Regions from separate parts of the Pseudaminobacter sp. Soil_N_29 genome, predicted to be linked through region 3. Evidence: predicted binding sites of a transcription regulator. Region 3 holds the regulator's gene; each other region holds the start of a gene.
The links. Region 3 encodes LexA, which represses DNA repair genes until DNA is damaged. Its sites were predicted from a motif close to TGTTCNNNNTGTGTTCNG; they were not measured.
Positions count from the first base shown of each region.

Region 1: a site for LexA is predicted at 2,933-2,950, ahead of AC3A4H_RS10510 (ATP-dependent helicase). Genes of this name have one in related genera too.
Region 2: a site for LexA is predicted at 6,757-6,774, ahead of AC3A4H_RS18890 (DNA recombination protein RmuC). Genes of this name have one in related genera too.

Region 1 covers NZ_JBDGLC010000003.1:403,455-413,650, forward strand. The annotation lists gene AC3A4H_RS10505 (hypothetical protein) at 75-356, shown strand; gene AC3A4H_RS10510 (ATP-dependent helicase) at 382-2,892, opposite strand; gene AC3A4H_RS10515 (hypothetical protein) at 3,010-3,447, opposite strand; gene AC3A4H_RS10520 (hypothetical protein) at 3,459-3,752, opposite strand; gene AC3A4H_RS10525 (dienelactone hydrolase family protein) at 3,987-4,865, shown strand; gene AC3A4H_RS10530 (hypothetical protein) at 5,034-5,237, opposite strand; gene AC3A4H_RS10535 (thioesterase family protein) at 5,519-6,004, opposite strand; gene AC3A4H_RS10540 (FAD-binding oxidoreductase) at 6,092-7,501, shown strand; gene AC3A4H_RS10545 (hypothetical protein) at 7,627-8,163, shown strand; gene AC3A4H_RS10550 (AsmA family protein) at 8,298-10,196, shown strand, end outside.
Region 2 covers NZ_JBDGLC010000008.1:246,708-256,903, forward strand. The annotation lists gene AC3A4H_RS18865 (lytic murein transglycosylase) at 1-1,013, shown strand, start outside; gene AC3A4H_RS18870 (LLM class flavin-dependent oxidoreductase) at 1,043-2,044, opposite strand; gene AC3A4H_RS18875 (AI-2E family transporter) at 2,112-3,257, opposite strand; gene AC3A4H_RS18880 (LLM class flavin-dependent oxidoreductase) at 3,354-4,409, opposite strand; gene AC3A4H_RS18885 (DUF6481 family protein) at 4,628-5,053, shown strand; gene AC3A4H_RS18890 (DNA recombination protein RmuC) at 5,480-6,724, opposite strand; gene def (peptide deformylase) at 6,826-7,356, shown strand; gene AC3A4H_RS18900 (plasmid stabilization protein) at 7,424-7,711, shown strand; gene AC3A4H_RS18905 (PIN domain-containing protein) at 7,708-8,133, shown strand; gene fmt (methionyl-tRNA formyltransferase) at 8,182-9,117, shown strand; gene AC3A4H_RS18915 (GNAT family N-acetyltransferase) at 9,114-9,614, shown strand; gene truA (tRNA pseudouridine(38-40) synthase TruA) at 9,618-10,196, shown strand, end outside.
Region 3 covers NZ_JBDGLC010000002.1:63,111-73,306, reverse strand. The annotation lists gene gltA (citrate synthase) at 1-603, opposite strand, end outside; gene gltX (glutamate--tRNA ligase) at 781-2,205, opposite strand; gene AC3A4H_RS06355 (ComEC/Rec2 family competence protein) at 2,374-4,998, shown strand; gene lexA (transcriptional repressor LexA) at 5,034-5,753, opposite strand; gene AC3A4H_RS06345 (molybdopterin molybdotransferase MoeA) at 6,043-7,248, opposite strand; gene moaC (cyclic pyranopterin monophosphate synthase MoaC) at 7,251-7,739, opposite strand; gene trpC (indole-3-glycerol phosphate synthase TrpC) at 7,748-8,566, opposite strand; gene trpD (anthranilate phosphoribosyltransferase) at 8,570-9,580, opposite strand; gene AC3A4H_RS06325 (SurA N-terminal domain-containing protein) at 9,583-10,196, opposite strand, start outside.

The sequences.
Region 1 (10,196 bases), on a different contig from region 3:
GAGGGCGTAAAGTCCCCGCGTGGGTTGACGCCTCGGGCGTGCAAGGCGCATTTTGCCAGACGGAAGGAAACGTGATGGCAGACTGGCTGGAAATACTGCGCAATCAGGCGGAAACCTGCTCCGAGATGGACAAGGAAGTGCCAAAGATGCTGGCCGATCCCGACATCGCCGCCGACCAGGTCAGGGCGCTGTTCGAGGCGCTGGAAGAGCAGGTGCAGTTCGTCGAACAACTGGTGCGGGCGCTCGAGTTCAACGACTACGACCCGGATGTGGTCAAGGCCGCCGAGGAACTCGAGGAGCGCTATGCCGATCTGGCTGCCGGAGCGGCGGAAAGGCTGAAGCAGATCCTGGGCTGATGCCGCTGCGCTACGAGGGCCAGTCTCACACCGCCGTTACAAAACTATCCAGCACGCGCTTCTGGCCCGCCTTGTCGAAGTCGATGGTCAGCTTGTTGCCGTCGATGGCCGCGACGTTGCCGTTGCCGAATTTCTGGTGGAACACGCGGTCGCCGACCTTGAAGGGCGAGGGGGCGTCGGCAACCGACTTGGCAACGAGTTCGCCCTCGATGGTGCGACCCTTCACCGAGCCGCGGCCGGCGCCATAGCCGGAATCAGTCTCGCCATAGCCGATGCGCTCGACATGGTGGCCGGAGCGCGAGCCCCAGTTGCGGTCGGTCGCCTCGTTGCGGTTTGCCTGCGCGCGCTGCCACCCGGGTGTGGCATAGGTGTTGGAGAAGGATTTCTGGTCCGAGCCGATACTGTCGAAGCGCGAGGCGCCATAGGGATTCTGCCGGCCGCCATAGCCACTGCCATAGCCGCCATAGCTGTCCCCAGCCTCGGCCACCTCCACATGCGCTTCCGGCAGCTCGTCGAGGAAGCGCGACGGAATGGTGGACTGCCACAGGCCGTGGATGCGCCGGTTGGAGACGAACCAGATGTGCAGGTTCCGCTTGGCCCGGGTGAGGCCGACATAGGCCAGCCGGCGCTCTTCCTCCAGCCCCGAACGGCCGCCCTCATCCAGCGAGCGCTGGTGCGGGAACAGGCCTTCCTCCCAGCCGGGCAGGAACACCGTCTCGAACTCCAGGCCCTTGGCCGAGTGCAGCGTCATGATGGTGACAGCGTCGAGCTCCTCATTCTGCTCGCTATCCATTACCAGCGCTACATGCTCCAGGAACGAGCGCAGCGACTCATACTCCTCCATGGAGCGGATGAGCTCCTTGAGGTTTTCGAGCCGGCCCGGCGCCTCGGCCGAGCGGTCGTTCTTCCACATGTCGGTGTAGCCGCTCTCCTCGAGGATGATCTCGGCAAGCTCGGTGTGCGGCGTGTTGTCGAGCGCCTTCTGCCAGCGCTCGAAATTGGCGGCGACCTCGCGCAAGGCCGCACGCGGCTTGGGCTTCAGCTCGTCGCTTTCGGCAAGATTGCCCGCCGCTTCCAGCATGGGGATGCGCAGGGCGCGCGCCGTGTCGTGGATCTGGCGGATGGCGGCTTCGCCAAGCCCGCGCTTGGGCACGTTGACGATGCGCTCGAAGGCGAGGTCGTCGGCCGGTTGCGCGACGACGCGGAAATAGGCCATGGCGTCGCGGATTTCCTGCCGCTCGTAGAAGCGCGGGCCGCCGACAACGCGGTAGTTGAGGCCGAGCGTGACGAAACGGTCTTCGAACTCGCGCATCTGGAAGGAGGCACGCACGAGGATGGCCATGTCGTTCAGCGCATGGCCCTTGCGCTGGAGCTGCTCGATCTCCTCGCCGATGGCGCGGGCTTCCTCTTCCGAATCCCATGCGGCGTGGACGTTGACCTTGGAGTCGTCGGGGTCGGCGACGTCGGTGAACAGCGTCTTGCCCAGCCGGCCCTCATTGTTGGCGATGAGGTGCGAGGCAGCACCCAGTATATGGGCGGTGGAGCGGTAGTTGCGCTCCAGCCGGATGACGACAGCGCCCGGAAAATCCTTGTCGAAGCGCAGGATGTTGTCGACCTCCGCGCCGCGCCAGCCATAGATCGACTGGTCGTCGTCGCCCACGCAGCAGACATTCTTTTTACCCGGGGCGCCGGTTTCCTGCGCTAGCAGGCGCAGCCACATATATTGCGCGGTGTTGGTGTCCTGGTACTCGTCGACGAGGATGTATTTGAACCGGCGGTGATATTCCTTCAGCACGTCGGGATGCGCGCGGAAGATGCGGATCGGGTGGCAGAGCAGGTCGCCGAAGTCGCAGGCGTTCAGCGTCTGCAACCGCTCCTGATAGGCCTTGTAGAGCTCGCGCCCCTTGCCGTTGGCGAAGGCGCGGGCGTCGCCCTCGGGAATTTCGGCAGGACCGAGGCCCTTGTTCTTCCACGCATCGATCATCATGGCGAACTGGCGCGGCGGCCAGCGCTTGTCGTCCAGCCCCTCGGCCTGGATGAGCTGCTTGATGAGGCGGATGACGTCGTCGGTGTCTAGGATGGTGAAGTCGGAGCGCAGGCCGGCAAGCTCGGCATGGCGGCGCAGCATCTTCACGCCGATGGAGTGGAAGGTGCCGAGCCAGGGCATGCCCTCGATCGCTTCGCCGACCAGCAGGCCGATGCGCTGCTTCATCTCGCGCGCCGCCTTGTTGGTGAAGGTCACGGCCAGGATCTGCGAAGGGAAGGCGCGGCCGGTGGCGAGGATATGCGCGATCCGGGTGGTGAGCACGCGCGTCTTGCCGGTGCCGGCACCGGCGAGCACCAGCACGGGGCCTTCGGTGGTTTCGACCGCCAGCCGCTGTTCGGCGTTGAGGCCGTTCAGATAATCGGGCGCGGAGGCCTGGCGCGCGGCCATGGCGCGCGCGGCAATGCCGCCGGGCGCAGGCGCGCCGGCAGGGCGCGGGGCGGGCGCACCGGGCTCATCGAAGAAGGGGATGTCGTCGGGAAAATCTGACATTTCCACCGAATGTAGTGATTCGGGGCCGAAAGGCCAGCGATGTTGCCGTTTTGTGCCCATGGTTGACGCGGAAGGCCGGGGCCGGCACTTCCGCGTGCAAGCGAGGAGGGGGCGGGATCAGAGCCCGATCTGGCTCTTCAGCCCGGGAATGGAGTCGACGATCTGCTTGATCGTATCCGGACCGGCGGCTTGTTCGGCCTTCTGGAACAGGGTTTGTCCGGCTTGCTTGATCTGGTCGGCGTCGAGCCCGCTGGCGCGAAGCTGCGCGATGCCGTTCACCAGAGCGCCGGCCTTTTCGCCCAGAAGCCCGCCAATCGCCGAGGTGATGGAACCCAGAAGCCCGCCGCTTTCGCCGCCGGACTGGGCGGCGGCCATGACGTCGTAGCTATGCGCCAGGTCTTCCGCGCCGGGGACGGCGGCGAAGAGCCCTGCGACGCGCTCTTCGCCCGCCTCGTGCTCGAACATCGACAATATGGTGCCAACGGCCATTTCCGCCCTGGCCTGGTCGAGGCCGCTTTGGTTCGAAACCGCGACTATGATTTCCTGTGCGTTCATGGTTTGCGGCCTCACTGGCTGGTATTCAGCCGAATGTTGCAGTTCTTCCAGTATTTCTTCCAGGTTTCGTTGCCCGATATCTTGCCGGATGCCTTGTCGGCCTTCCACTCGGCCTTGCATTCGTGCACGCGTTGCCGGAAGCCCATCTTGCGCGGCTGATGCTGCTGGCCGCTCGGGCTCGTTGTTGCTGCCACCGGGACTATCTGGGCGGCGGTAGCGTTGGCGGCGAAGCCGTAGGTGGGAAATGCCAGGAATGCTGCGCCGATTGCCAAGGCGCTTGCTGACAGCAAGGTCCTGAAGGTCATCGCACTTCTCCTTCGTTGACGTTGTCGCCTGTTCCGGCACGATCAGGCTGTGCCGACAGCGGCATCTGCGGGAAACACGCGCTGGTTCGCCAGATGGCGAGCCCGCAATAGAAGCCTTGTCCCTGAGATGTGGCGATGCCGCCGGGCTGACACCGATTGACGAAAATTTGATGAGGCTGGACCATGCCCGTCGCTCGCATATTTGCTCGATGGAACGGGAGGCAGGAGGAAGCGATGAACAGACCGGCCATTACGCAGGCAATGATCGACGCCTATGACGAATACACGCATCTGACGCTCGACCGGCGCGGCTTCATGGAGAAGCTGACGAAGCTGGCAGGCTCAGGCGCGGCAGCCGCCGCGATCGCGCCGCTGCTGGCTGCAAATGCTGCACAGGCGGCGATCGTTGCGGAGGACGATGCGCGGGTGAAGGGCCAGGACATCACCTATCCGGGCTCCAAGGGCGAAATGAAGGGTTATCTGGTGCGCCCGGCTGCCGCGGGCGGCAATCTCGGCACGGTCATCGTCATCCACGAGAACCGGGGCCTGAACCCGCACATACGCGACGTGGCGCGGCGCATCGCGCTGGAAGGTTTTATCGCGCTGGCGCCCGACTTCCTTTCGCCGCTTGGCGGCACGCCGTCGGACGAGGACAAGGCGCGCGAAATGTTTGCCCGGCTCGCGCCCGACCAGACCGTCGCGGACGGGCTGGCCACCGTGGCCTATCTGAAGCAGATCGACGGCGGCAACGGCAAGGTTGGTGCCGTGGGCTTCTGCTGGGGCGGCGGCGTGGTCAACGATCTGGCGGTGAACGCGCCGGACCTCGACGCGGCGGTGGCCTATTACGGCCGCCAGCCCAAAACCGAGGACGTGGCGAACATCCATGCGCCGCTGCTGCTTCACTATGCCGGCATGGACGAGCGCATCAACGCCGGCATCGAGCCCTACAGGCAAGCGCTGGAGGCGCAGGGAAAGAAGTTCACGATCTACGTCTATGAGGGCGCCCAGCATGCCTTCAACAACGACACCTCCGAAGCGCGCTACAACAAGGCGGCGGCCGATCTCGCATGGGGGCGCACGATTGCCTTCCTCAAGGAAAAGCTTGCGGAGTGAGGCGCAAGCCTCTCAACCTTCGTTAACGCCAGCACGCCTGCTTGGTTAACGCGAAGTGGGCGAGCGCGGCCTGATTCTCTCGGGCGGGGCTCGCTTCAAAAACAGATTTTTCGGGAGGGGGAGGTGCTGCGGAGGCGCTTACGCCTTGCAGGCGGCGCAAGCACAGAGTCAGTTTACCTTGCGGCGACGCTGGTTTCTGGCAGATGTAATGATGGCGCGGGCATAGATCATCTTCATCGGGATAGGAAGCTGAAGACGTTCAATGCGATAGAGCTCGTTGTTTATTGTCTTCAACGCACGCCAGAAATCATAGTCACTTATTGAGTGGTCGGATGCAAGGCGGCTGGAGAGCTGCGCCACGTCAATCTTCATGCAAATTCTCCGAACGTTGCCGCCCGCCACCGTTCCGGTCGTTGAGTCGAATCGTCGGGATTGTGCCCGCCACGCGGGTGGGATCAATCCGCCCCTTGGCTCAAACTGTGCAAAAACCCTTAAGGTTAATGTGTCCCTCTCCGTTAAAATTTTAACGATTGGCGCGATTTCCCGCGCTTGTTCAGCGCAAATGCGCCGTCGCGGCAGGCATCGCGTGATGCCCGCCGTCGGCCATTCCGCGGGGTGAGCGGCGCGGTGTCGCAGGAAGGTGGCTTAGGCGTTCAGCCGTTCTTGCGCTTGATGGCGATGGAGCGGCCGGCGCGCTCTGGCATCGGCAAGGCGGCGTGAGCGGCACCCATGGCGTCGACCTTGGCCTGGATGTCTGCGGGGAAGGGGGCGACCTTCGGGCCCGACATGTCAATATGCAGCGACAGCGTTTCCGAGGTGGCGGCCAGCCAGCCGTCGACATGGCGGATTTCCTGATAGGCGCGCAGGCGCTTCTCGTCATGGTCGATGAGCTGGAAGCTGACCGTGACCTTGTCGCCCAGATGCAGTTCGCGCACGTAGCAGATGTGCACTTCCGCCGTGTAGATCGTGAGCTTGCGGTCGCGGGCATAGTCCGCCCCCATGCCTAGCAGCTCCAGCGCCCCGTCGGAGCCGCGGTCGAAGATCACGTTGTAATAGGCCATGTTGAGATGGCCGTTGTAGTCGATCCAGTCTTTCTCGATCTCCATCTCCTGGGAGACGAACGGGGCCTGGATAGTCATTGACAGCTTCCTCATTTGGCGGTTGTTGAATGCAACACACTTAGACTCTTCTCGCCGGCCGCTCATGGTCCAATAGCGGAGGAAAGCATGGCTCTTAGCGACGTGGCGATGGTTGAACGCGACGAGGATGGCATTGCGGCGGTGCTGGGCATCCTCAAGCAGCGTTTCGGCGAGCGCCTGCAGACGGGCGCATCGGTGCGCGAGCAGCACGCGCACACCACCACCTATATCCCCACCCAGGCGCCGGACGGGGTGGTGTTTCCCGAAACCACCGAGGAGGTGCAGGAGATCGTGCGGGCCTGCGCGGCGCACCGGGTGCCGGTGATCGCCTTCGGCACCGGCACCTCGCTCGAGGGCCATGTGAATGCGCCGGGCGGCGGCATCTCGCTCGACACCTCACGCATGAACCGCATCCTCGCCGTCCACCCCGAGGATCTCGACTGCGTGGTGGAACCCGGCGTGACGCGTGAGGCCCTGAACACCCATCTGCGCGACACCGGCCTGTTCTTCCCGATCGATCCGGGCGCGAATGCCAGCCTCGGCGGCATGGCGGCAACGCGCGCTTCCGGCACCAATGCGGTGCGCTACGGCACCATGCGCGACAACGTGCTGGCGCTGACGGCTGTGATGGCCGACGGCCGCGCGATCACCACCGCCCGGCGCGCCAAGAAGAGCGCGGCCGGCTACGACCTGACGCGGCTTCTGGTGGGCTCGGAAGGCACCCTCGGCATCATCACCTCGCTGACCCTAAAACTCTATGGCATCCCGCAGGCGATTTCGGGCGGCGTCTGCCCGTTTGCGTCGGTGGAAGCGGCCTGCAACGCGGTGATCGCGACGATCCAGATGGGCATTCCGGTGGCGCGCATAGAACTGGTCAACCAGTTGCAGATGCGGGCGATCAAGCAGCATTCGCGGCTCGACTATCCCGAAAGCCCGTGCCTGTTCGTGGAGTTCCACGGCAGCGAGGCGAGCGTGGCCGAGCAGGCACAGAGCTTTGGCGAGATCGCTGCCGAGCATGGCGGCGGGCCGTTCCTGTGGACCAGCGTGGCCGAGGAGCGGACAAGACTGTGGAAGGCCCGGCACGAGGCCTATTGGGCCTCGCTGACGCTGCGGCCAGGTGCGAAGGGGCTTTCGACCGATGTCTGCGTGCCGATCTCGCGGCTGGCCGAATGCATCGCCGAAACCGAGGCTGACATCGCCCGCATGGGTCTGATCGCGCCGATCGTCGGCCATGTCGGCGACGGCAATTTCCACGTTATGGTGCTGATGGACGCGAGCGACCCGAAGGAGGTGGCGCAGGCGGAGGAATTCGTCGGCCGCCTGAACATGCGCGCCATTTCCATGGACGGCACCTGCACCGGCGAGCACGGCATCGGCCAGGGCAAGATGGGTTTCCTGGAGCATGAGCTCGGCGAGGCGGTTGACGTAATGCGCTCGATCAAGGCCGCGCTGGACCCGCAAAACATCCTCAATCCGGGGAAGATCCTGCCGCGCTGACGTCGAGGGCGGAAGCTTTCCGCCCCGCCCTTGCCCCTTGACTGCTCCGGCATTGTGCCAAACATTTTCTTGCTCAGCCCGAAATCCGGAACGCGCTGCAGGCGCACCGACGAGGAGCAAGCGAGATGGCCATTTCACGCAAGGAAGAAGCCCGGGCCCTGAACGGCGACGAGCGCGAGCTGGTGGAAAAATCCCACCACCCGCTAATCCAGAACCTTTCCGACGCCGAACTCCACGACCTGGTCAAGCTGATGCGCGAGCGGCGCGACAAGGCGCAAGGCGATGTGTTTCGCCGCCGCCGCGAAATCCGCGGCAAGGGGGTGCCGAAAGGCGCCAAGCCCGTGACCGGCGATGCGGGATCGCGCACCAAGCTCGCAGTGCTTGCCATGGCCATGCGTCGCGTGAATACGGAGGTGGAGCGCCGCCAACAGCTCGCGGCAAGCATGCAGCAGATCGAGAACTCTCGCCGGGCGCTGGCCATGAAGCAGCAGGCTGAGGCGCGGGAGGCGGACTTCAACACGCGCCATGCACATAGCGGCATGCGCGCGGTGGAAAGCGGCAAGACCAAGAACCTGATCCGGCCGATGGAGCTTGGCCGCCAGCGCAAGGCCGGCAAGGTCGCGCAGGCCAAGCGCGACACGCGCGGCCATCACGCGCTTTGATCGGAGGCAGCCGCCAACCGAGGTGCCCCATCGTGCAGGCGGGCGGGTTCTGTGCATCCGGCCAAGATGCCTCTTTATCGACACGCTCATACGGGTAGAGTGCAGGAGCGTTTGGGGCGATTTGTCGGAGTGAGATGCTGGCCCGACTTTTTGTATTTGTGGGCGGATTGATCGTACTGGCGCTGACTGCGGCGCTGGTGGCTCCGTATTTTGTCGACTGGACCTCCTATCGCGCCGATTTCGAGCGCGAGGCGAGCGTGATTCTCGGGCGCCAGGTGACGGTGGAAGGGACCGCCACTGCGCGCCTGCTGCCGTTTCCGTCGGTAACCTTCTCGGATGTCGCCGTGGGCGGGCCTGCCAAGGGCGAGCCCGCGATGACGGTCGAAAAATTCTCGATGGATGCCGAGCTGGCGCCATTCATGCGCGGCGAATTGCTGATCTTCGACATGCGGCTGGTGCGTCCGAGAGCGACGATCGACATCGCGGCTGATGGCACGGTTGATTGGGCGATGCGGCCGTCTTCGCCCTTCGACCCGAAGCGGATCGCGCTGGAAAAGCTGACCGTCACCGACGGGCAGGTCGTGATCCGCCACGCCGCCGGCGGGCGCGAGCATCGCCTGACCGAGATCAATACGGAAATCTCGGCCAAGTCGCTTGCCGGTCCGTGGCGGGCCAACGGTACAGCGCTGGTGGACGGCATGCGGACCGCAATTTCTGCCTCCACCGGCACGTTTGACGAGGAAAACGGCCAGCTGCGCGTCAAGGTGAGGGCTGAGCCCGAGCACTATCCGGTCGCCATCGAGGCCGACGGCAATGCCCGGATCGAAAACGGTGCTGCGCTCTATTCGGGCCAGTTCAAGATCCTCGGCGAGGAGCGTGCGGCTGAAAAACTGCGCGGCAGCGACGGCGAGATGGTCAAGGCGGCAGGCTTGAAAGCTGAGCCGGGCTTTCGGCTGAACGGCCAGTTCTCGCTGGACCATCGCAAGCTTGGCATCGACAATTTCCGCTTCGAGACCGGGCCGCTGGACAACCCCTATACGGCCGACGGCACGGCTTTCATCGATCTCGGCACCGCCCCCCGCTTTTCCATCGAGGCCAAGGGCGCTCAGGTGCGCTTCGACGAAGCGGTCGCTGGCGACGAAGCCGACGCGGGGCTGACACTGGCGGAGCGCATCTCCGCGCTGGAAAAGGCGCTTTCCAACCTGCCCAAGCCTGGCATGCCCGGCAGCATCGAAGTCAATCTTCCGGCGATCGTGGCTGGCGACACCACGGTGCGTGACGTGCGCCTGTCGGCCGAGCCCGCCGAGGGCGGCTGGGCGGTAAAGTCGCTGGCCGCGACATTGCCAGGCCGCACGACGCTGGAGGCCGATGGCCTGTTGCGCACCGACGGCGATTTGGGCTTCAAGGGTTCGCTGCTGCTTGCGGTGGGGCAGCCTTCCGGCTTTGCCGCCTGGGTGGCCTCTGATGTCGATGAGGCGATCCGTCGCCTGCCTGCCGCCGGCTTCAAGGCCAATGTCGACATGACCGAGCAGCGCCAGGTCTTCGACGACCTTGAACTGATGCTTGGCAAGGCGAAGTTTTCGGGACGTATAGACAGCCGGCAGCCGGCCGAGATGCGCCCGTCGGTGGAAATCACGCTCGACGGCGAGGCGCTGGACGTTGACGGGCTTTCGGCCTTCGCCTCGCTCTTCGTCAGCGACAAGGGCGCCAACCGTTTTGCCGACCGCGACCTCGATTTCGACATCAAGGCCGGGCCGGTTTCGGCAGGCGGGCTGACCGCCGACAGAATAGACACGGCGCTGAGGCTGCGCAGCGGCCTGCTGGAGATCGACCGGCTGTCGGTCGAGGGGCTAGCCGGTGCTTCGCTGAGCGCGACGGGCCGGATCAAGGACTTTCCGCAGAGCCCGACCGGCAATCTGGACGCCTCGATCGTTTCGGTCGACCTGGCACCGCTGATCGGGCTGGCGGCGCAGCACTATCCGGAAAACTTGCTGCTGGCGGGCCTGGCCTCCCGCGCGGCCGCGCATCATGGC
Region 2 (10,196 bases), on a different contig from region 3:
CCAAGCCGACGACGCCGCAAAAACAGCATCAGGCCGAGTTCGGCGCGCCGGGCAATTATTTAGGGCCGCTGGGCAACGTCACCGCCGGTGCGCGCACGCGCGCCGCGCAGAATGCCGCCACGCTGGCGGCGATCGAAAAACGCTTCGGTGTGCCGCGCGCGGTGGTGCTGGCGATCTGGGGCCGCGAATCGGGATTCGGAACGGCGAAGATCCCGCACAACGCCTTCGAAGTGCTTGGCACCAAAGCCTTCATGGCCACCCGCAAGGAGATGTTCCGCAACGAGGTGCTGTCCGCCCTTGAGATCGTCGAGCGGGGGCTGGCGGACGTGAAGGCGATGAAATCGTCCTGGGCCGGCGCGCTCGGCCAGCCGCAGTTCATGCCCTCCAAATATCTCCAGCATGCGGTCGACTTCGACGGCAACGGCCACCCCGACATCTGGAACTCGACGCCCGACACACTGGCTTCCATCGCCAATTATCTCGTCCATTACGGCTGGGCGAAGGGCCGCGACTGGGGATTCGAGGTGACCGTGCCGGCAGGCGTGTCCTGCGCGCTCGAAGGGCCGGACCGCGGCAAGAAAATTGCCGAATGGGCGGCGATGGGCATCAAGCGCGTAGGGGGCAAGCCGTTTCCTGCGAGCGAGATGGGGCAGCAGGGCTTCCTGTTGATGCCGGCCGGGCGCAACGGGCCGGCCTTCATCGTCACGCCGAACTTTTATGTGCTCAAGGAGTACAACCAGAGCGACCTCTACGCCCTGTTCATCGGCCACGGCGCCGACCGCATCGCCCATGGCGACAAGCCCTTCGCCGGCGCGTGGGGCGAAGTGGACCAGCTGTTCCGTTCCGACATTGCCGACATGCAGCGCGGGCTGGAACAAGCCGGTTACGACGTCGGCGGCGCCGACGGCCTGCCGGGCTTCAAGACACGCCGCTCGATCGGCGACTGGCAGGCGAAAAACGGCCGCGCCGCCACCTGCTTCCCTGACAAGGGGCTGGTCGAGGCGATGCGGTAGGGGCGGATTTCGCCTTGCCGCGTTGCCCCTCAAGCCGCCTGCGACAATTGCCGGTGCACGTCGGCGAGGATTTCGTAGGAACGCAGGCGAGCCGCGTGGTCGAATATCTGCGACGTGACCATCAGCTCGTCGGCGCCGGTGCGCTCGATGAAAGCTTCGAGGCCTCGGCGCACGGTTTCGGGCGAGCCGACGACGGAGCAGGATAGCGCCTGGGCCAGCATGGCGCGCGCTGCCGGATCGAGATCGGCGTCGTAGTTCTCGACCGGTGGCGGCAGCGGGCCTGCGCGGCCGGTGCGCAGATTGACGAAGGCCTGCTGCTGCGAACTGAAGAGCAGCCTGGCTTCGGCGTCGGTCTCGGCGGCGAAGACGCCCATGCCGAGCATCACATAGGGCTTGTCGAGGCGCTCCGAAGGCTGGAAGCGCGAGCGGTAGATGGCGATGGCGTTTTCCAGTTCGGCCGGCGCGAAATGAGAAGCGAAGGCATAGGGCAGGCCCAGTATCGCGGCAAGCTGCGCGCCATAGAGGCTGGAGCCCAGCACCCACACCTCGACCTCCTGGCCTTCGCCCGGCACGGCGCGCAGGCGCTGGTCGGGTTCGGCTGGGGCGAAGTAGTTGATGAGCTCGACCACGTCCTGCGGGAAACTGTCGGCGCCGGCCTCGAGATTGCGGCGGAGCGCGCGGGCGGTCAGCATGTCGGTTCCGGGAGCGCGGCCGAGGCCGAGGTCGATGCGGCCGGGGTGGAGGGCCGCCAGCGTGCCGAACTGCTCGGCGATCACAAGCGGCGCGTGGTTGGGCAGCATGATGCCGCCGGCGCCGACGCGGATGGTGCTGGTGCCGGCCGCGACATGGGCGATGACCACCGAGGTGGCGGCGCTGGCGATGCCGGGCATGTTGTGGTGCTCGGCCAGCCAGTAGCGCCTGTAGCTGAGGCGTTCGGCGTGGCGGGCAAGATCGAGCGTGTTGGCCAACGATTGGGAGGCGGTGCCGCCCTCAATGATCGGCGACAGGTCGAGAACGGAAAGCGGCGTCATTTCAGTTTCCCCGGGACAGCACGATGCCCGGATATAGGAACTGGAGGCCGGCTTGGCAAAGGCAGTCTCAGGCCGACTTCGGCGCCGCCTCTTCTTCCTCGCCGTTTTCGGCGGTCTGCTCGGCGGCGAGGAAATTGCCGACGTGGCGCAGGCTTTCGAAATGGTCGCAGAAGACCTTGATGACCACCAGGAGCGGCACCGCGATCAACGCGCCGACGAAGCCCCACAGCCATGACCAGAAAGCGACGGCGACGAAGATCGAGACCGCATTGATTTCCAGCCGCCGCCCGACGATGAGCGGGGTGACGAACTGGCCCTCGACAACGTCGCATACGATCACCACCACGGGCGCGAGCAAGGCGTAGTACAGACTGTCGAACGATACGATGGCAATCACCGCCACCAGCAGGATGTTCATCGCCGCGCCGATATAGGGCAGGAAGTTGAGCAACGCTGCCGTCGCGCCCCAGACGAAGGGGGTGGGCATGCCGACGGCCCACAGGCCGAAACCGATGACGACGCCCAGCCCGATATTGATGATCGTGATCGTCAGCAGGTAGTGCGAGATTTCCCGCTCGATGTCGTAGACAATGCGCAGCGCGCGCTTCTTTTCGCTGAGCCGGGCAAAGGACTGCACGATCTTCTGGTAGAACAGCGTGCCCGAGGCGAGCAGGAACAGCGACAGTACGAAGGTGATTGCCGGCGCCGCGCTGGCCGAGAGGATGTTGCTGGCGGCCTGGGAGATGATGCCGGGCTGGGCGATCACCACCCGCTGCACGCCCGGTTCCTGCGGGGTTTCCGCAGCCCGCTCGACCTGATGGGAGATGTTCATCATCTTTTCGAAGGGCTGGCGCAGCTTGGCAAGCCGCTGGTGAAGCTGGACGCCGATCGCCGGGGCGTCGTCGATCAGCTTGGTGACGGGGCCGCTGAGCAGATAGCCGCCGATGCCGATGATGCCGACCGTGATGAGGACCAGGATGGTCGCCGAAACCGGCTCGGGGATTCCGCGCTTGCGCAGAAATCGGACTATGGGGGTCAGGATCAGCGCCAGAAGGCAGGCAAGGATGACCGGCATGAAGAAATCGCGCCCGAAGTAGAGCGCCGAGGTTGCCATCATTGCGAAGATGCCGATCAGCAGAGAGCGTATGTGCCTGACGTCGGATGCGGTTCGTTCGGATTCCGTCGGGCCGGCCTCGGACAATTCGTGCTTCATTTCCGAATCCCCCACGGACCGCGGGCCGCCGCGGCAGGCGGCGGGCGAAAAGTCCCTGTGGGCTGCACAATGCGCCTGGCGGGACTTGGTTCCCGGTCAGCCGGCCGCCCGCGTATGCTGGCCGGCGGCGACCTCGCGGCGCACCAGCGGCGCGACCCTGGTGCCGAACAGTTCTATGGCCTTCATGACCTTGGCATGAGACAGCGTGCCGATCGCCATCTGCAGCAGGAAGCGGTCGTTCCTGAACAGCTTGTGGGTGGCGATCATCTTCTCGGCCACCTGCTCGGGATCGCCCACGAACAGCGCGCCCCGGGGCCCCCGTGCCTGATCGAAGTGGGCCCGGCTGGTGGGGCCCCAGCCGCGCTCGCGGCCAATGCGGTTCATGACCTCGGCCTGGGGGCCGTAGAAGTCGTCGGCCGCCTGTTCGGCGGTTTCGCCGACGAAGCCGTGCACGTTGAGGCTGGTGGCGAGCCCGGCGGGATCGCGGCCCGCGCGGGCGGCTGCCTGCCGGTAGAGGTCGAACAGCGGCGCGAAGCGGGCCGGTTCGCCGCCGATGATGGCGAGCGCCAGCGGCAGGCCGAGCGCGCCGGCGCGGGCGACCGAGGTCGGCGTGCCGCCCACTGCGATCCAGATCGGCAGTTGTTGCTGATAGGGGCGCGGATAGACGCCGCGGTCGTGGATCGAGGGGCGCAACTCGCCCGACCAGGTGACGCGCTCGCTCTCGCGCAGCTTCAGGAGCAGTTCGAGCTTTTCGGCGAAAAGCTCGTCATAATCTTCGAGCCGGTAGCCGAACAGCGGTAAGGATTCGATGAAGGAGCCACGCCCCGCCATGATTTCCGCGCGCCCACCGGAGATGAGGTCGAGCGTGGCGAACTGCTGAAAGACGCGCACCGGATCGTCGGAGGAGAGCACCGTGACGGCGCTGGTGAGCCTTATGCGGCTGGTGCGCTCGGCCGCGGCCGCCAGGGCAACGGCGGGGGCAGAGGCCGCGTAGTCGGGCCGGTGGTGTTCGCCAAGCCCGAACACGTCCAGCCCGACCTGATCGGCAAGCTCGATCTCCTCCATCAGGTCGCGCAGGCGCTGATAGGGCGTGACGGCGCCGGGGCCCGGCACCGGGCTGACATCCGCGAAAGTGTAGAGGCCGATTTGCATGGCTTTTCCCGAAGCGTTTATCAGTAGAGGTAGATATGCGCGGGTCCCGGCACCAGATGCCCGGAAGAGAACCGTGGCGGCCGAATTTGCCGCGACAAAGCGTTCCGCGAGGGCAACAACTGCGCGCTGCATGGCCGAAATGCAGAATTGGCGCTTGAACTCTCGGCTCTGCTGCGTATGTAAACGGCTCGTAATGATAAGAGACGTAAAGGCGAAAATTGGCAATCTATAGGGAAAAGGACTTCAACGAGCGGCGCAACGCCGCAAACGAAGCAAAGAAGGCTCTCCTCGAAAGGTTCAAGGCAAGACCGGCGGACGATGATCCGGAAGTGCTGGCCCGCAGGGCCGAGCGCCAGGCCATCCTTGAAGCCCGCGCGATACGCGAGGCCGAGAAGGCCCGCATCAGGCAGGAAAAGCTTGCCCGCGAAGCCGCCGAGAAGGCTGCACGCGAGGCTGCCGCAGCCGAGGCGCGCAGGATAGCCGAAGAGGCTGCTGCTGCCGAGGCCAAGGCAAAGGAAGCCGAGGAGAACGAGCGCATCGCTCGAGTGCTCTCGGACGAAGCCGAGCGCAAGGCAAAGCGCGACGCGCGCTATGCGGCCCGCAAGGCCCGCAGCGGGCGCATGCCGCCGCCGCCGCGGCCGTAACGCGCAAGGCCGGCTGCCGGCCAGCATTTCCGTTTCGACCAGGAACCCTAAGGCGCCACGCCGCGGGGTTCCTTGTCGTGCGCTATTTCTTGTCCTTCAGTTTGAGCGCATGGACCGGCTGGACCGACTGTGGCGCTGCCGGCGCAACGCCCCGCCTCTTGGCGTCCTTCTTGGGTTTCCGGGGTTCCTTGTTGCTGCGCAATTGACCCTTGGCCATGGCCTGCTCCTCCGAATAGCACAGTGAAGCAACGGATTGCCTTGAGGGCAAGGATAATTGCAACGCCGCGACGCGCCCGTGCGCCGGCTCCCTTCTTGACGCAGAGACGCGGCGCTCGTGGGAGGACCAGCGGCGCAGGATAGCGCCGGAAGGCGCGCCGATGGGCAGGTAGGGCGCCCCTAAGGTCTCAGCCTCGGGAGGAGGTGGCTCTATCCCTCTTCGCCGTCCATCACCATCAGCCGTAATTGCCCGGTCCGGGAATCGGCCATGCGAGGTCCGGCAGCCTCCTTGCGCGAGGGCACGGATGCCTGATCGCCGCCGCCGGCGGCGTCGTCGCCGAGTTCCAGAGTTTCGATTTTCGCGCCGCGCCGGGTGATCTTGCCGGTGGAGATGAGAATGTCGTCGATGTCCTTGGCGGTCTGGCCGAAATGACCCTGCAGCCTGCGCACCCGCTCGTCCAGCCGCGACACGTCCTCCATCAGCCGGATCACCTCGCCCTGGATCAGGTGCGCCTGCTCGCGCATGCGCGCATCCTTCAGGATTGCCTGGATGACCTGGATCGACAGCATCAGCAGCGAGGGCGAAACGATGACCACGCGCGCCTTGTGCGCCCGGTGGACCAGCGCCTCGAAATTCTCGTGGATCTCGCTGAACACGGATTCGGAGGGCACGAACATGAAGGCCGTGTCCTGGGTCTCGCCGGCGATCAGGTATTTTTCGGATATGTCGCGAATGTGGACCTCGACATCGCGGCGGAAGGCCTGGGCGGCGAGCTTTTGCGCGTCAGGGCCTTCGGCGGCGCGGATGGCGTTCCAGGCCTCCAGCGGGAACTTGGCGTCGATGACCAGCGCCGGCGAGCCATTGGGCATCTTGACCACGCAATCGGGCCGGCTGCCATTGGAAAGCGTGGCCTGGAACTGGTAGCCGCCGTGGGGCAGCCCGTCGGCGACGATCGCCTCCATGCGCGACTGGCCGAAGGCGCCGCGCGTCTGCTTGTTGGACAGGATTGCCTGCAATTGCACCACCTGGCCGGCGAGCGACTGGATGTTGTTCTGCGCCGTGTCGATGACGGCGAGGCGCTCCTGCAGCTTCGCCAGGCTCTCATGGGTGGATTTCGTCTGCTCGGTCATGGTCTGACCGAGGCGGCCGGTCATGGCGTCCAGCCGCTGGCTGAGCGACTGGGTGAGCTCGGCCTGCCGTGCGCCGAACAGTTCGGCCATGGCGCCCATGCGGCCCTGCATCTCGGCCTGCGCCCGCAGGATGGCGCCCATGCGCGCCTCGGCCTCGGCGGCTGCGAGCGCCCGCGAGCGGGAAGAGCGCCACAACGCGAGCGCCAGCATGGAAAGCAGGGCGGCCATGAAGACGCCGCCCAGGCCCAAGGCCTGGCCAAGCGTGAATGCGCTGGCGCCAAGCTGAAGGGCCGGCTGCGAAAGAAGGGCGGGCAGATCGCTCATCGGCGCAGGATACGCGATTCGCAAGCCGAGAAAAGATCAAAACAAGAACATTTGTAGGACTGGCAGTTGACGCTTTTTGTGCGAGGTCTTAGGTGAGGCGCATGACGATAAAGCCGCTGATCATCCTTCCCGATCCTGTCCTGCGCCAGGTTTCCAAGCCCGTAGAGCGCGTGGACGAAGAGCTGCGCAAGCTGGCCGACGACATGCTGGAAACCATGTACGAGGCCCCCGGCATCGGCCTAGCGGCGATCCAGATCGGCATTCCGCTGCGCATGCTGGTGATCGACCTGGCCAAGGAAGGCGAGCCGCCGGCGCCGATGGTCGTCGTCAACCCCGAGATCCTGCACGGCTCGGACGAGCGCTCGCTCTACGAGGAAGGCTGCCTGTCGATCCCGGACTATTATGCCGAGGTCGAGCGGCCGGCCACGGTGCGGGCGAGTTTCCTTAATCGCGAGGGCAAGCAGCAGGAGATCGTGGCCGAGGGGCTCTTGGCCACCTGCCTTCAGCACGAGATCGACCACCTGAACGGCGTGCTGTTCATCGACCACATCTCCAAGCTGAAGCGAGACATGGTGATGCGCAAGTTCAAGAAGCTGGCCAAGGACCGCCCGCCGAGCCGCATGGTGGGGTAACACCCCGGATCGTTGAAAATCGCGTCTTCGCCCGCTATGATATCGCTGATATCAGGCGGAGGCGGTTATGGGCGACATGCTGATCCGTGGAATTCCAGAACCGCTGAAACGCGAAATCGCTCGCGCGGCCAAGCAGGACGGGAAGAGCTTGTCCGCCAAGGCGATCGAACTGCTTCACAAGGGCATGGTTGCAAAGGAAGACGTCAAACCTGCCGCTGAACAATCAGCATGGGATGCGTTGCGGGCGGTGTTTGTCGCCGAAGGTGCGATCGATGATGAATATTCCAAGATCATGGAAGAACTCGAATCTGAACGGAAGCGGGACTTCGGCCGGCCAATCGAGGATTTCGAATGATCGTGCTGGATACGAATGTCGTTTCGGAAGCTAGCAAACCTTCACCTTCTCCGGCCGTACTCAACTGGTTTCAAAACCAAAGCCTGCTGGAACTTTATCTTTGCGGACCTGTGGTGATGGAACAAACTTATGGTGCCGAAAAATACCGGATCCGGACTGGATCTGACCGCTATATTCGCGTTCTAGACCAGCTTGTCCTCGACCAGTTCCGCAATCGACTCCTTGAGTTTGATGGCGTCGCGCCTTCCCTTGCAGGCAAGCTGAGGGCTATGAGGGAGAGGAACGGTCGGCCGGTCAGTCTCCCTGACGCCATGATCGCCGCCATCTGCCTTGCTCACGACGCCACCTTGGCCACGCGAAATACACGCGACTTCGACGGGCTTGACCTGAAGCTCGTAAACCCGTTTGAAGCGGGTGAATGACCGGCGCGGCTATCCGCGCCTACGAACAACAGCCGGATCGGGAGTAGAATGCCGCTTCGCGTCATCTTCATGGGTACGCCGGATTTTTCCGTGCCGACGCTGGCCGCCATCGCTGCGGCCGGGCATGAGGTGGTCTGCGTCTACACCCAGCCGCCGCGCCCGGCAGGCCGGCGCGGACTGGAGCTGACGCCGTCGCCGGTGCAGCGCGAGGCCGAAAGGCTGGGCGTCGAGGTGCGCACGCCGCTGTCGCTGAAGGGCGAGGCCGAGCAGGAGGCGTTTCGCGCACTTGGCGCCGATGTCGCCGTGGTGGTGGCCTATGGGCTGCTGCTGCCGAAGGCCATCCTTGAGGGCACGCGGCTCGGCTGCTACAATGGCCACGCCTCGCTGCTGCCGCGCTGGCGGGGGGCCGCCCCCATCCAGCGCGCCATCATGGCCGGAGATGGCGAGACCGGCATGATGGTGATGAAGATGGATGCCGGGCTCGACACCGGCCCGGTGGCGCTCGCGGCAAAGGTTGAGATCGGCCCGGATATGACGGCCGGCGAGTTGCACGACCGGCTGATGGAGCAGGGCGCTGGCCTGATGGTCGAGGCGCTGGCGAAGCTGGAGCAGGGGGACCTGCCGCTGACTGCTCAGCCCGAGGACGGTGTGGTCTATGCCAAGAAGATCGACAAGGCCGAAACGCGCATAGATTGGGCGCGGCCGGGATCGGAAGTGCACAACCACATACGCGGTCTCTCGCCTTTTCCGGGTGCCTGGTGCGAGGTGACGATCGGCGGCAAGACCGAGCGGCTGAAGGTGCTGCGAACCACGCTTGGCGATGGGAGTGGCGCGCCGGGCGAGCTACTGGACGAATCTCTCACTGTTGCCTGCGGCGAAGGTGCCGTGCGGCTGCTGGAAGTGCAGCGCGCCGGCGGTAAAATCATCTCGGCGGAAGAATTTTTGCGCGGGGCCAAGCTCGGCAAGGGAGGAAAGCTCTCATGAGCACGGTAACCGTAAGGCAGGCGACGCCTGAGGACCGGAAGGCGATTTTCGGCGTCGAGGAGCGCGCCTTCGGGCGCAAGCATGAGGCGGATCTTGTCGAGCGCATCGTGGCCGACGGCGAGCAGCTTCTGGAACTGGTTGCCGAGAAGGACGGCCACATCGTCGGTCATGTGCTGTTCTCGCGTCTGCTGGTCGATCCCGACGGCACTCCCTTCGATGCGGTTTCGCTGGCTCCGCTGGGTGTGGACCCCGACTATCAGGGGCAAGGCGTGGGCAGCGCGCTGGTGAGGCGCGGGCACGAGATCTTGCAGGAGCGCGGCGAGAAGCTCTCCATCGTGGTGGGCGATCCGGCCTATTACGGCCGCTTCGGCTATGCCCGCGCGGGCGCCGAAAAATTCACGAGCGACTATCAGGGCGATGCCATGCAGGCACTTTACTGGGGCGAGGCCCCGACCAGCGGCCAGCTGGCCCATCCCCGCGCCTTTGCCGGTTGGTGAGCAGTGCCGCGCTATCGCCTCGACATCGAATATGACGGAACCGCCTATGCCGGCTGGCAGCGCCAGGACGGGCCTGCCACGGTGCAGGGCGCCATCGAACAGGCCATCAAGGGCTTTTCCGGCCAGGAGGTGACGCTGCGCGGCGCCGGCCGCACCGATGCCGGCGTGCATGCAACCGGGCAGGTCGGCCATGTCGACCTCGACAAGAACTGGCGCGACGACACGGTTCGCGATGCGGTGAACGCGCATTTGCAGATGGCCGGCGAGGCGGTGGCCATATTGGCTGCGCGCATGGTGCCGGACGATTTCGACGCGCGCTTTTCCGCCACCGGCCGGCAATATCTCTACCGCATCCTCAACCGCCGCGCGCCGGCCGCATTGGAGGCACACCGCGTCTGGCTGGTGCAGAAGCCGCTGGACGCCGAGGCCATGCAGGCGGCGGCGCAGGTGCTGGTGGGGCGGCACGACTTCACCACCTTCCGCTCGCAGCAGTGCCAGGCGGCCAGCCCCATACGCACGCTCGACCGCTTTGACGTGGTGCGCAATGGCGACCTCATCGAAATCCATGCCGCAGCGCGCTCA
Region 3 (10,196 bases):
CATATGCAGGAAGTTGGCGGCGAAGTTCAGCTCGTTCTTCGGGTAAACGAAGGGCTGGCCGATATGGTACTTGTAGGCCATCGCCGCAATCGTCGGCATCTTGGCGATCAGGCGGATCGAGGCGACCATGCGCTGGTGCGGATCCGAAATGTCGGTCGAGTCGTGGTAGAAGGCCGACAGCGCGCCGACCACGCCGCACATCACCGCCATAGGGTGCGCGTCGCGGCGGAAGCCGGTGAAGAAGCGCGACATCTGCTCGTGCACCATGGTGTGGCGCGTCACGCGATAGTCGAAGTCGTCCTTCTGGGCCTTGGTGGGCAGCTCGCCATAGAGCAGCAGGTAGCAGACTTCCAGGAAGTCGCCATGCTCGGCAAGCTGGTCGATCGGATAGCCGCGGTGCAGCAGCACGCCGGCGTCGCCATCGATATAGGTGATCTCCGACTCGCAGCTGGCGGTCGAAGTGAAGCCCGGATCGTAGGTGAAGGCCCCGGTTTCCTTGTACAGCGCGCCAATATCGATCACCGATGGGCCGACAGAGCCACTTCGCACTTTGAATTCGTGGGTCTTGCCACCAAATTCTAGTTTGGCTGTCGAGTCGGTCATCGCAAACTTCCTTTTCTATTCGGCGAACGGCGTCACCCGCGAAAAATGCCGTTTTTCCGGCATTCGAAATGCGGGTTTTTGCTAACGCATTTCCGGGGGCGTGCCAAGTTCGGCAACGGAGATATGTTGCACCGCAGCAGGCATGTTGCAACGCCAATCCGCGGTGCGACCGCAACGTTAATCGATTTGATCGGCGATGCGCGCCAGGCTTTCCTCGCGACCCAGCACAGCCAGCACGTCGAATACGCCCGGTGAAGTGCTTTTCCCCGTCAGCGCTGCGCGCAACGGCTGGGCAACGCCGCCAAGCTTGAGCTCCTTGGCGCTGGCGAATTCGCGAATCGCCGCCTCGGTCGAGGCTGCGGTCCAGTCCGCGCCAACACCTGCCAGGGCCGCGTGCGCACCGCGCAGGATCTCACGCTGCTGCTCGCCCAGAAGCGCGGCAGCCTTCTCGTCCAGCGGCAGCGGGCGCTGAGCAAACAGGAAGGCTGCCCCATCCGCGAGTTCCAGCAGCGTCTTGGCGCGTTCCTTGAGGCCGGGCATGGCGGCCAGAAGTTGCGCCTTGCGAGCGTCATTCAGCCCGGCGCGGATCGCCTCCGCGTTCTCCAGATGGGGCAGCGTGTCGATGAAGATGTCGAGCAGTTCCGCGTCGTCCATCTTGCGCATATAGATGCCGTTCAGCGCCTCGAGCTTCTGGAAGTCGAAACGCGCTGCACCCTTGTTGACGTCGACGATGTCGAACCAGCGGATCATGTCCTCCATCGCCATCACTTCGTCGTCGCCATGGCTCCAGCCGAGGCGCGCGAGATAGTTCAACAGCGCCGCCTGCAGGTAACCCATGGAACGATAGGCTTCGACGCCGAGCGCGCCGTGCCGCTTGGAAAGTTTTGCCCCGTCCGAGCCATGGATCAGCGGGATGTGCGCCATCTGCGGCACGTCCCAGCCCATGGCGTTGTAGATGACGGTCTGACGTGCGGCGTTGGTCAGGTGGTCGTCGCCGCGGATGATGTGGGTGACGCCCATATCATGGTCGTCCACCACCACCGCATGCATGTAGGTGGGGTTGCCGTCCGAGCGCAGGATGATGAAGTCGTCGAGGTCCTTGTTGGGGAAGCGGACCTGTCCCTGCACGCTGTCATTCACCACCGTCTCGCCCTCGGCGGGCGCCTTGATACGGATGGCGGGCTTCACGCCGGCGGGTGCCTCGGAAGGGTCGCGGTCGCGCCAGCGGCCATCATAGCGCGGCGGCCGGCCCTCGGCACGGGCCTTTTCACGCATCTCGTTGAGCTCTTCGGGCGTGGCATAGCAGTAATAGGCCTTGCCCGTGCGCACCAGCTCTTCGGCCACTTCGCGGTGCCGCGGGGCGCGCTCGAACTGCGACACCGGCTCGCCTTCCCAGGTCAGGCCGAGCCAGGTGAGCCCGTCGAGGATAGCGGCGGTCGCCGCGTCTGTGGAGCGTTCGCGGTCGGTGTCCTCGATGCGCAGCAGCATCTTGCCGCCGGTGTGGCGCGCGTAGAGCCAGTTGAACAGCGCCGTGCGGGCGCCGCCGATATGCAGATAGCCGGTGGGCGAGGGGGCGAAACGTGTGATGACTGTGTCGGACATGAGGGTTCCAGAAGGAAGGATCAGGCTGGCCGGAGCCGCAAGGGCAGGCGCATGGCAATTTGATAGCGTTCATGTAGCATAGAGGGTCAGTGGCGCAAGGGGCAGGCTGGCCGGCAGTGCGAAGCGCTGTGCGGGCGGCCGCGCTCTCGGGCAGGGGGAGCCGGGGCAGTGCGTGCACCACCAAGGGGGGATGTGAGCGAGCGCGAGCTGTTCACCGGCGGGCCGGAAGGCCTGACGCTGCTGCAACCGCCCGCGTTGCCGAACACAGCGGACCCACCGCGCCCGGCCCCGCAGCCGCCGCCACGAGTCGCGACGCTGCGCGCAGCCGCGCGCCAGACGCTGACGGCAGTTGTCGATCCCATCAAGCGGGGCCATCGCAACGGGGAGCTGGCTGCCGCCTTTGCAACGGAGCTCGATCGGGGCACGCCGTTTCTATTCATGCCCGTCCTGCTTGGCGCGGGCGCCATCATCTATTTCCGGCTCCCTTCCGAACCGGACTTCCAACCGCTCCTCGGCGGGGTTGCGCTTACGGTCGCCCTTGCGGCGCTGGTGCCGGCGCGGCGTCAGGCTGTGCGGCTTGTGCTCATTGCCGTTCTGGTCTGCCTTTCGGGCATGGCGCTGGCGAAGCTGGAGACCTGGCGGGCCGGAACCGCCATGCTGGGCGGTGAAATCTCCACGCGCCTCACTGCGCGGGTCGCGGCGATAGAGCAAATGGCCAATGGCCGTGCGCGGCTGACAATGGATGTTCTGGCCACTGCGCGGCCCACGCTGCGCTACGCGCCGCAGCGCGTGCGGCTGACCGCCCGCCGCGTCCCGCCCGGCACCATCGTCGGCTCGCAGATCGAAGGTGCGGTCACGCTGATGCCGCCTTCCGGGCCGGTCCGGCCGGACAGCTACGACTTTTCCTTTACCAGCTATTTCGACGGCATCGGCGCCAGCGGCTTTTTCCTGCGCGGTCCCGATCTGGTCGAAGGCGCGCCGCAGCCGTTGTTGCGGACCAGGCTTTCCAACAGCCTGGAAAATGTCCGCAACGCCATCGCCGCGCGCATTCGCGGCCACATAGGCGGCCCTGAGGGCGAAATCGCCGCCGCCCTGGTGGTGGGCATTCGCGCCGGCATTCCGGAAGACATCAACGAGGCGATGCGCCGGACCGGCATCTACCACATCATCTCGATTTCAGGCCTGCACATGGCGCTGGTGGCCGGCACCGTGATGAGCGCGCTGCGAGTGGCTTTCGCGGCTTTTCCCGGCTTCGCCTCGAGGCGGCCGGTCAAGAAATACGCGGCCGGAGCAGCGCTCGCCGCAATTGCCGGCTATGTGTTCCTGTCCGGTGGCGACGTGGCGGCGCAGCGCAGCTTCCTTATGCTGGCGGTGATGCTCACAGCCCTGCTTTTTGACCGCGGCGCGCTCACCACGCGCAATCTCGCCATCTCGGCGCTCGTCATCATGGCCGTATCACCGCATGAGGTGGTGGGCCCAAGCTTCCAGATGTCGTTTGCGGCAACCGCGGCGCTGGTGAGCGCCTATGCGATATGGGCTGAACGCCGGAATGTGAAGAAGCGGGCGCCGCCGGCCCAGCCCAGATCGCTCATTGGGCGCGGAATTGCCAAGGCCTTCGGCGCCGTGGGCGCGCTTGCCATCACATCCGTTGTGGCGGGCGTCGCGACGACTGCTTTCGGCGTCTATCACTTCCAGCGTGTCTCGCCGCTTAGCCTGCTTGCCAATCTGGCCGTGATGCCCAGCGTTTCTATACTCGTCATGCCGTTCGCCGTCGCCGGCTCGCTGGCAATGCCGATCGGGCTGGACGCGCCGTTTTTCTACGTGATGGGGAAGGGCCTGTCGCTTATGATCGCAGTGTCGATCTGGATATCAGAGCGCTCCCCGATCGACGCGGTCGGGCTCATCTCGGCGCAGTCGCTGGTGCTGCTGACAGTCGCGCTGGTGTTTGCCTGCATGGCCTCGACCTGGCTGCGGCTGCTCGCGGTGCCGGCTGCACTTGCCGGCGCGCTGACGCTCACCGATGTTCGCACGCCCGACGTTTTCGTTTCCGAAGACGGACGGCTCGTGGCCGTGCCGCTTGGCGGTGGAAAACTCGCCGTCAACAGGACAAGGCCGAACGCTTTTACCGTTGAAAACTGGAAACGGGCAGTACGTAGCGAGGAACTCGTTGGCCCAGTCGACACCACTTCGAAGAGAAGCGCCGGCAAGGGAAGGTCGCGCACTGCGCAGAAGCTGAGCAGCCAGGCTGCAGTTACGGATCGCGAAATTTCAGGCGCGGAAGTCGAAGGCGAGGGCATTGCGCCGCCGAAAATCCGAACGCAGCCGCCGGCGCTACCAAAAGCCGAAACGGGGCAAGATGAAGCGCCAAGCTCGGGCTTCGACTGCCACGACAGCCTCTGCGTTGCCGTGCATCCCTCCGGCGCGATTGTAGTTCACGCGGCAAACCCGGCAATCGCGCGTCCCGCCTGCGAATATGCCGCCGTGATTGTCGTCGACGACGCCACCGCCAAAAACATCTGTCGGCGTGAGGGGGCGCTGGTCCTCACCAAGCGCGATCTGGCGAAACTCGGCAGTGCCGTCGTCTATCTTGGTAGCGGCGAGGTGGGCAGCGAAAGCGCGGAAGTCCACTACGCGGTGGGCGAGCCCTATCGGCCGTGGCATGCCCATCGCCAGTTTTCGCGCGAGGCGCGAGGTTTGGCGCCCTACGTCAAAAAGTCGGAGACCCAGTCAGCCGAAGCGCGTGGGTCATCCCAGGACGCACAAATACAACGACCGCGCGCCTCCGAAGACTGAGTTGAGCTCCTTGCTCACCCGACACTCCGCCCGGTTCAATAGCGCCGAATCAGCCCAACCAGCCTGCCCTGCACCTTCACCCGGTCGGGCCCGAAAATGCGCGTCTCATAAGCCGGGTTCGCAGCCTCGAGCGCGATCGAGGCCCCCTTGCGACGGAAGCGCTTCAAGGTCGCTTCCTCGTCGTCCACCAGTGCCACCACGATCTCGCCGGGATTGGCCGTATTGGCGTTGCGGATGATGACCGTATCGCCATCGAAAATGCCGGCCTCGATCATGGAGTCGCCCTTGACCTCGAGCGCATAGTGCTCGCCACCGGAAATCATCTCTGGCGGCACCGTGATGGAATGGGTCTTGTGCTGGATTGCGTCGATGGGCACGCCGGCGGCAATGCGGCCCATAACCGGGATCGAGATCGCCGTCCCGGATTCGTCGTTGCTGGCCAGAGGCGCGCGAGCCGGCTCCGGGGCGGCGCGGCGGCCGAGGCTACCTTCAATCACACTGGGCGAGAACCTGGTGCGAGGCGTGAGGCCGGGGGCAATGGAATCGGGCAGGCGCAGCACTTCAAGCGCGCGCGCCCGGTTGGGCAGCCGGCGAATAAAGCCGCGCTCTTCCAGTGCGGTGATCAGCCGGTGGATGCCGGATTTGGAAGCAAGGTCCAGCGCGTCCTTCATTTCGTCAAAGGAAGGCGGTATGCCGGATTCCTTCAGCCGCTCGTGAATGAAGAGAAGCAACTCGTGTTGTTTGCGCGTCAGCATGGCCAGCCCCCCCGGGGAGAATCGACCCCCAAAACAAAACCAGAACAAACACTATCTGTTCCAGTTGTGTTCTGCAACTGTTTAAATTTCCATGAAGACGCGCAAATCGGTTGCCGGCTGAGATATTGGCGTGCTCCGCTCCACCTTTGCCACCTTGCTGCAGCAAAGCGGCGCAAGAGGTTGGTTCCGCGCAATTTCCGCCTTTTGCGCACCAAGCCTCAATCGCGCCGCGACCGGCTTCCGGAGGGCGGCATCCATTGCGGTGTAGACCGTGGGAAGCCGCGCGCAGTCAGCGTAGCTTCAGAATCGTGCAAGGGGCGCCGGCCGGCGCTGCCGGGGCGAAGGGATCGCGAATGATCAGCGCATTGGCTTCCGCGAATGTCCTCAGCATGGACGAATCCTGCACTTCGAAGGGCGTCGCCACCGGGCCGTCATGCCCTTCTCGCAACACCGCCCGCACAAAGTCCTGCCGGCGGCCGTTCGCCGCCATCGGCTTGCCGAGAACGGCCTGGCGCAGATCGGGCTCGTAGGAACGGCCGGCAAGTCGCGACAGAAGCGGCTTCAGGAACAGATGCGAGCACACAAGGCTGGCGACGGGATTGCCGGGCAGCCCCAGGAAGCGCGTGCGGCCGCGGCGGCCGAACATCAGCGGCTTGCCGGGGCGCATGGCAATCTTCCAGAAGTCCAGCACCATGCCCTCGCTCGCCAGCGCCTCATGGGTAAGGTCGTGGTCGCCCACGGAAGCCCCGCCAAGCATGACCACCACATCGGCGCCGTGGTCCAGCGCCTGCCTGATGCGCGCGGCGATTGCCGGGCGGCTGTCGGGGACGATGCCCAGATCGAGCACCCGCGCGCCCACGGAAGTGGCGATTGCCGCCACGCCGAAGGCGTTGGATGCCACGATCTGGTCGGGCCCAAGCTCGCTGCCAGGCGGCAGCAGTTCGTCGCCGGTGGCGATGATGGCGAGCAGTGGCCGTTTCACGACGTCGAGGCGAGGGTGGTTTGCCGACGCCACCAGCGAAAGCGCGCCGGCATCCAGCTCGCGGCCCTTTTCCAGGAGCAGGTCGCCGGTGACGAAATCCAGTCCCTTGCGGCGGATGTGCCGCCCTGCGGCTACGGTTTCCAGAACTTCGACCGTGTCCTGGCCCAGCTTACGCGCGTTTTCCTGGATCACGATGGTGTCGGCGCCCTCCGGCACCGGCGCACCGGTGAAGATGCGCACCGCCTGGTCGGGTCCGATCGGGCCGTTGAATCGCCGGCCAGCCGGGGCCTCGCCGATGATCTGGAGCGTGACGGGCACTGTCTCCACGTCCTGGGCGCGCACCGCGTAGCCGTCCATGGCCGCCGCATCGAAAGGAGGCTGCGTTCTCAGCGCGCGCACGTCTTCGGCAAGTATGCGGCCCGCAGCCTCCGCCAGCGGCACGGCTTCGGGCTCGCAGGCAACCGCCCCTTGCAGAAGCCGCTCGAGCGCGTCCTTCACCGGCAGCAGCGACATCGTCAGCTATCCGCCCGGTAGTCGCCGGATTTTCCGCCGGATTTCTCCAAAAGCCTGATGCCGGAAATCACCATGCCGCGGTCCACCGCCTTGGCCATGTCGTAGATGGTCAGGCAGGCCACCGAGGCGGCGGTCAACGCTTCCATTTCGACGCCCGTCTTGCCGGTCACCCGAGCCAGCGCGGTCACGCGCAGGCCGGGCAGCGCTTCGTCGGGCTCGATGTCCACCGAAACCTTGGTCAGCAGCAGCGGATGGCATAGCGGAATCAGTTCATGCGTGCGTTTGGCGGCCATTATGCCGGCCAGCCGCGCGGTGCCCAGTACGTCGCCCTTCTTGGCATCGCCGGCGCGGATCATGCGCAATGTCTCGGGCAGCATGGTCACGATGCCTTCGGCAACCGCCGTGCGTTCGGTTTCCGCCTTGGCGCCGACATCGACCATGTGCGCCTGGCCATCGGCGCCGAGATGGGTAAGGGCAGGCTTGCTCGTCATAGCCTAGACTAACCGTTCACGGCGCGGGCTGCTTCGGCGCCCGTCAGCAGCCGCCGGGTGGCCTCGGCCACGTCGGCCTGCCGCATCAGGCTTTCGCCCACCAGGAAGGTGCCGATGCCGCAACGCTCCAGGCGCCGGCAGTCGTCATGGGTGAAGATGCCGCTTTCGCCGACAAGCAGCTTGTTGCCCGGAACAAGCTTCGAAAGCCTTTCGGAGGTCTCGAGGCTGACCTCGAAGGTGCGCAGGTTGCGGTTGTTGATGCCGATCAGCGGCGAGGCGAGTTTCAGCGCGCGCTCGGCCTCGGCCTCGTCATGAACTTCCAACAGCACGTCCATGCCCAGATGGTGTGCGGTGTCCTCGAGCGCCTTGGCTTCGTCGTCGTTCAGGCTGGCCATGATGACGAGTATGGCATCGGCGCCCCAGGCGCGCGCTTCGTAAACCTGATAGGGCTCGAACATGAAGTCCTTGCGCAGAGCCGGCAGGTTGCAGGCGGCGCGCGCTTCGGTCAAAAATTCAGGCGCCCCCTGGAAGGAGGGCGTGTCGGTCAGCACCGACAGGCACGCCGCCCCGCCCGCTTCATAGGCGCGGGCAAGCGCCGGCGGATCGAAATCCGGACGGATCAGCCCCTTGGAAGGGCTGGCCTTCTTGATCTCGGCAATCAGCGCGAACTCGCCGCTGGCGCGCTTGGCCTTCAACGCGGCCAGAAAGCCGCGCGGCGGCTCGGCATCGCGCATGCGCGCCTTCAGTTCCACCAGCGGCAGGCGTGCCTTCGCAGCGGCGATCTCCTCGCGCTTGTAGGCCTCGATCTTCGCAAGAATGTCCGACATCGCTTATCCGTTGGAAACTTTCACCAGCGCCTCGAGAACGCCCAGCGCGCGGCCGTTGTCGATCGCAGCGGCGGCGGTGGCCACGCCTTCCTTCAGGCTTGCCGCCCTGCCGGCAACGACCAGGCCGGCGCCGGCATTCATCAGCACCGTCTCGCGATAGGCGCCGTTCACGCCCGAAAGAACGCCGCGCAACGCATTGGCGTTGAAGGCCGCATCGCCGCCGCGCAGTTCTTCCTTGGTGTGGCGGCTCAAGCCCACCTGCTCGGGGCTCAGCACGAAGCTGCGCAGTTCCCCGCCAACCACTTCCGTCACATCCGTTTCGCCAGTGGTGGTGATCTCGTCATAGCCGTCGCCATGCACGACCCAGACGTGGTCCGCGCCAAGGGTCTTCAGCGTCTCGGCCACGGGCACCACCCACTGAGGCGAGAACACGCCCACCATCTGGCGCGTCACGCCGGCCGGATTGGAGAGGGGGCCGATGATGTTGAAGATAGTACGCGTGCCGAGCTCTACCCGCGTCGGGCCGACATGGCGCATCGCCGGGTGGTGCGCCGGCGCGAACATGAAGCCGACGCCGGCCTCGCGCACGCATTCGCCGATCTGCTCCGGCGTCAGGTCGATCTTGACCCCCAGCGCCATCAGCACGTCGGCCGCACCGGTCTGCGAGGAAAGGCCGCGATTGCCATGCTTGGCCACCGGCACGCCGGCGCCCGCAATCACGAAGGCCGAGGCGGTCGAAATGTTGACGCTGTGCGACCCGTCGCCGCCGGTGCCCACGATGTCGACGGCGCCGGCAGGTGCGTCCACGCGCAGCATCTTCTCGCGCATCGTCGCTACCGCGCCGGAGATTTCGTCCACGGTTTCGCCGCGAACTCTCAGCGCCATCAGGAAGCCGCCGATCTGGCCCGGCGTAGCGTCGCCGGACATGATGATGTCGAACGCCTCCTTCGCCTCCTCGAAGGAGAGGGGGGCGCCCGTGGCGATCTTGGCGAGATGTGGTTTCAGCGTGCTCATCGTCAGAAGGCCAGTGCCTGAGTGATCGCGTTCTGGTTGATCTGCACTGGGTACTGCGTCTGCAGCTTGGCCACCAGTTCGTCCAGCAGGTCGTCGGCAATGCCCCTTGCAACGACCTTCCGGTCTTCTTCCGGAACCGAATGGGCATCGGCACCGGCCGGCTCCACCACATCCGTCACCTTGAACAGGATCTGTGCATCCCCCGTGGGCGAAGCGAACAGGCCCACGCCATTCTGCCCGACGCTGAACACGACGCCGACGCCCGCGCGTCCGAAGTCGCCATCATCGGCTTCGCGCTTCAGGCCGCGCTTGGTCTGCTTCTCCTGCGACAGCTCGGAAGCCAGCGTCTCCATGGGGGTGCCGTCCTTGAGGCGCTTGCGCAGTTCCTCTCCCTTTTCGGCCAGACGCTTCTCTGTCTCGATCTTGGTCCAGTCGGCCACGACCTTCTCGCGCACTTCGTCCAGCGTGCGGTCGCGGGCGGGGGTCACGTCTTCCAGTTCATAGAACACGTAGCCGGCCGAGCCGATGTTCAGGGGCGGGTTGTCGGCGCCGACATCGGCCTGGAACACGGCCTGCAGCAGTTCACGCGGCTGCGGCAGGGAATCCACCGCCGTGC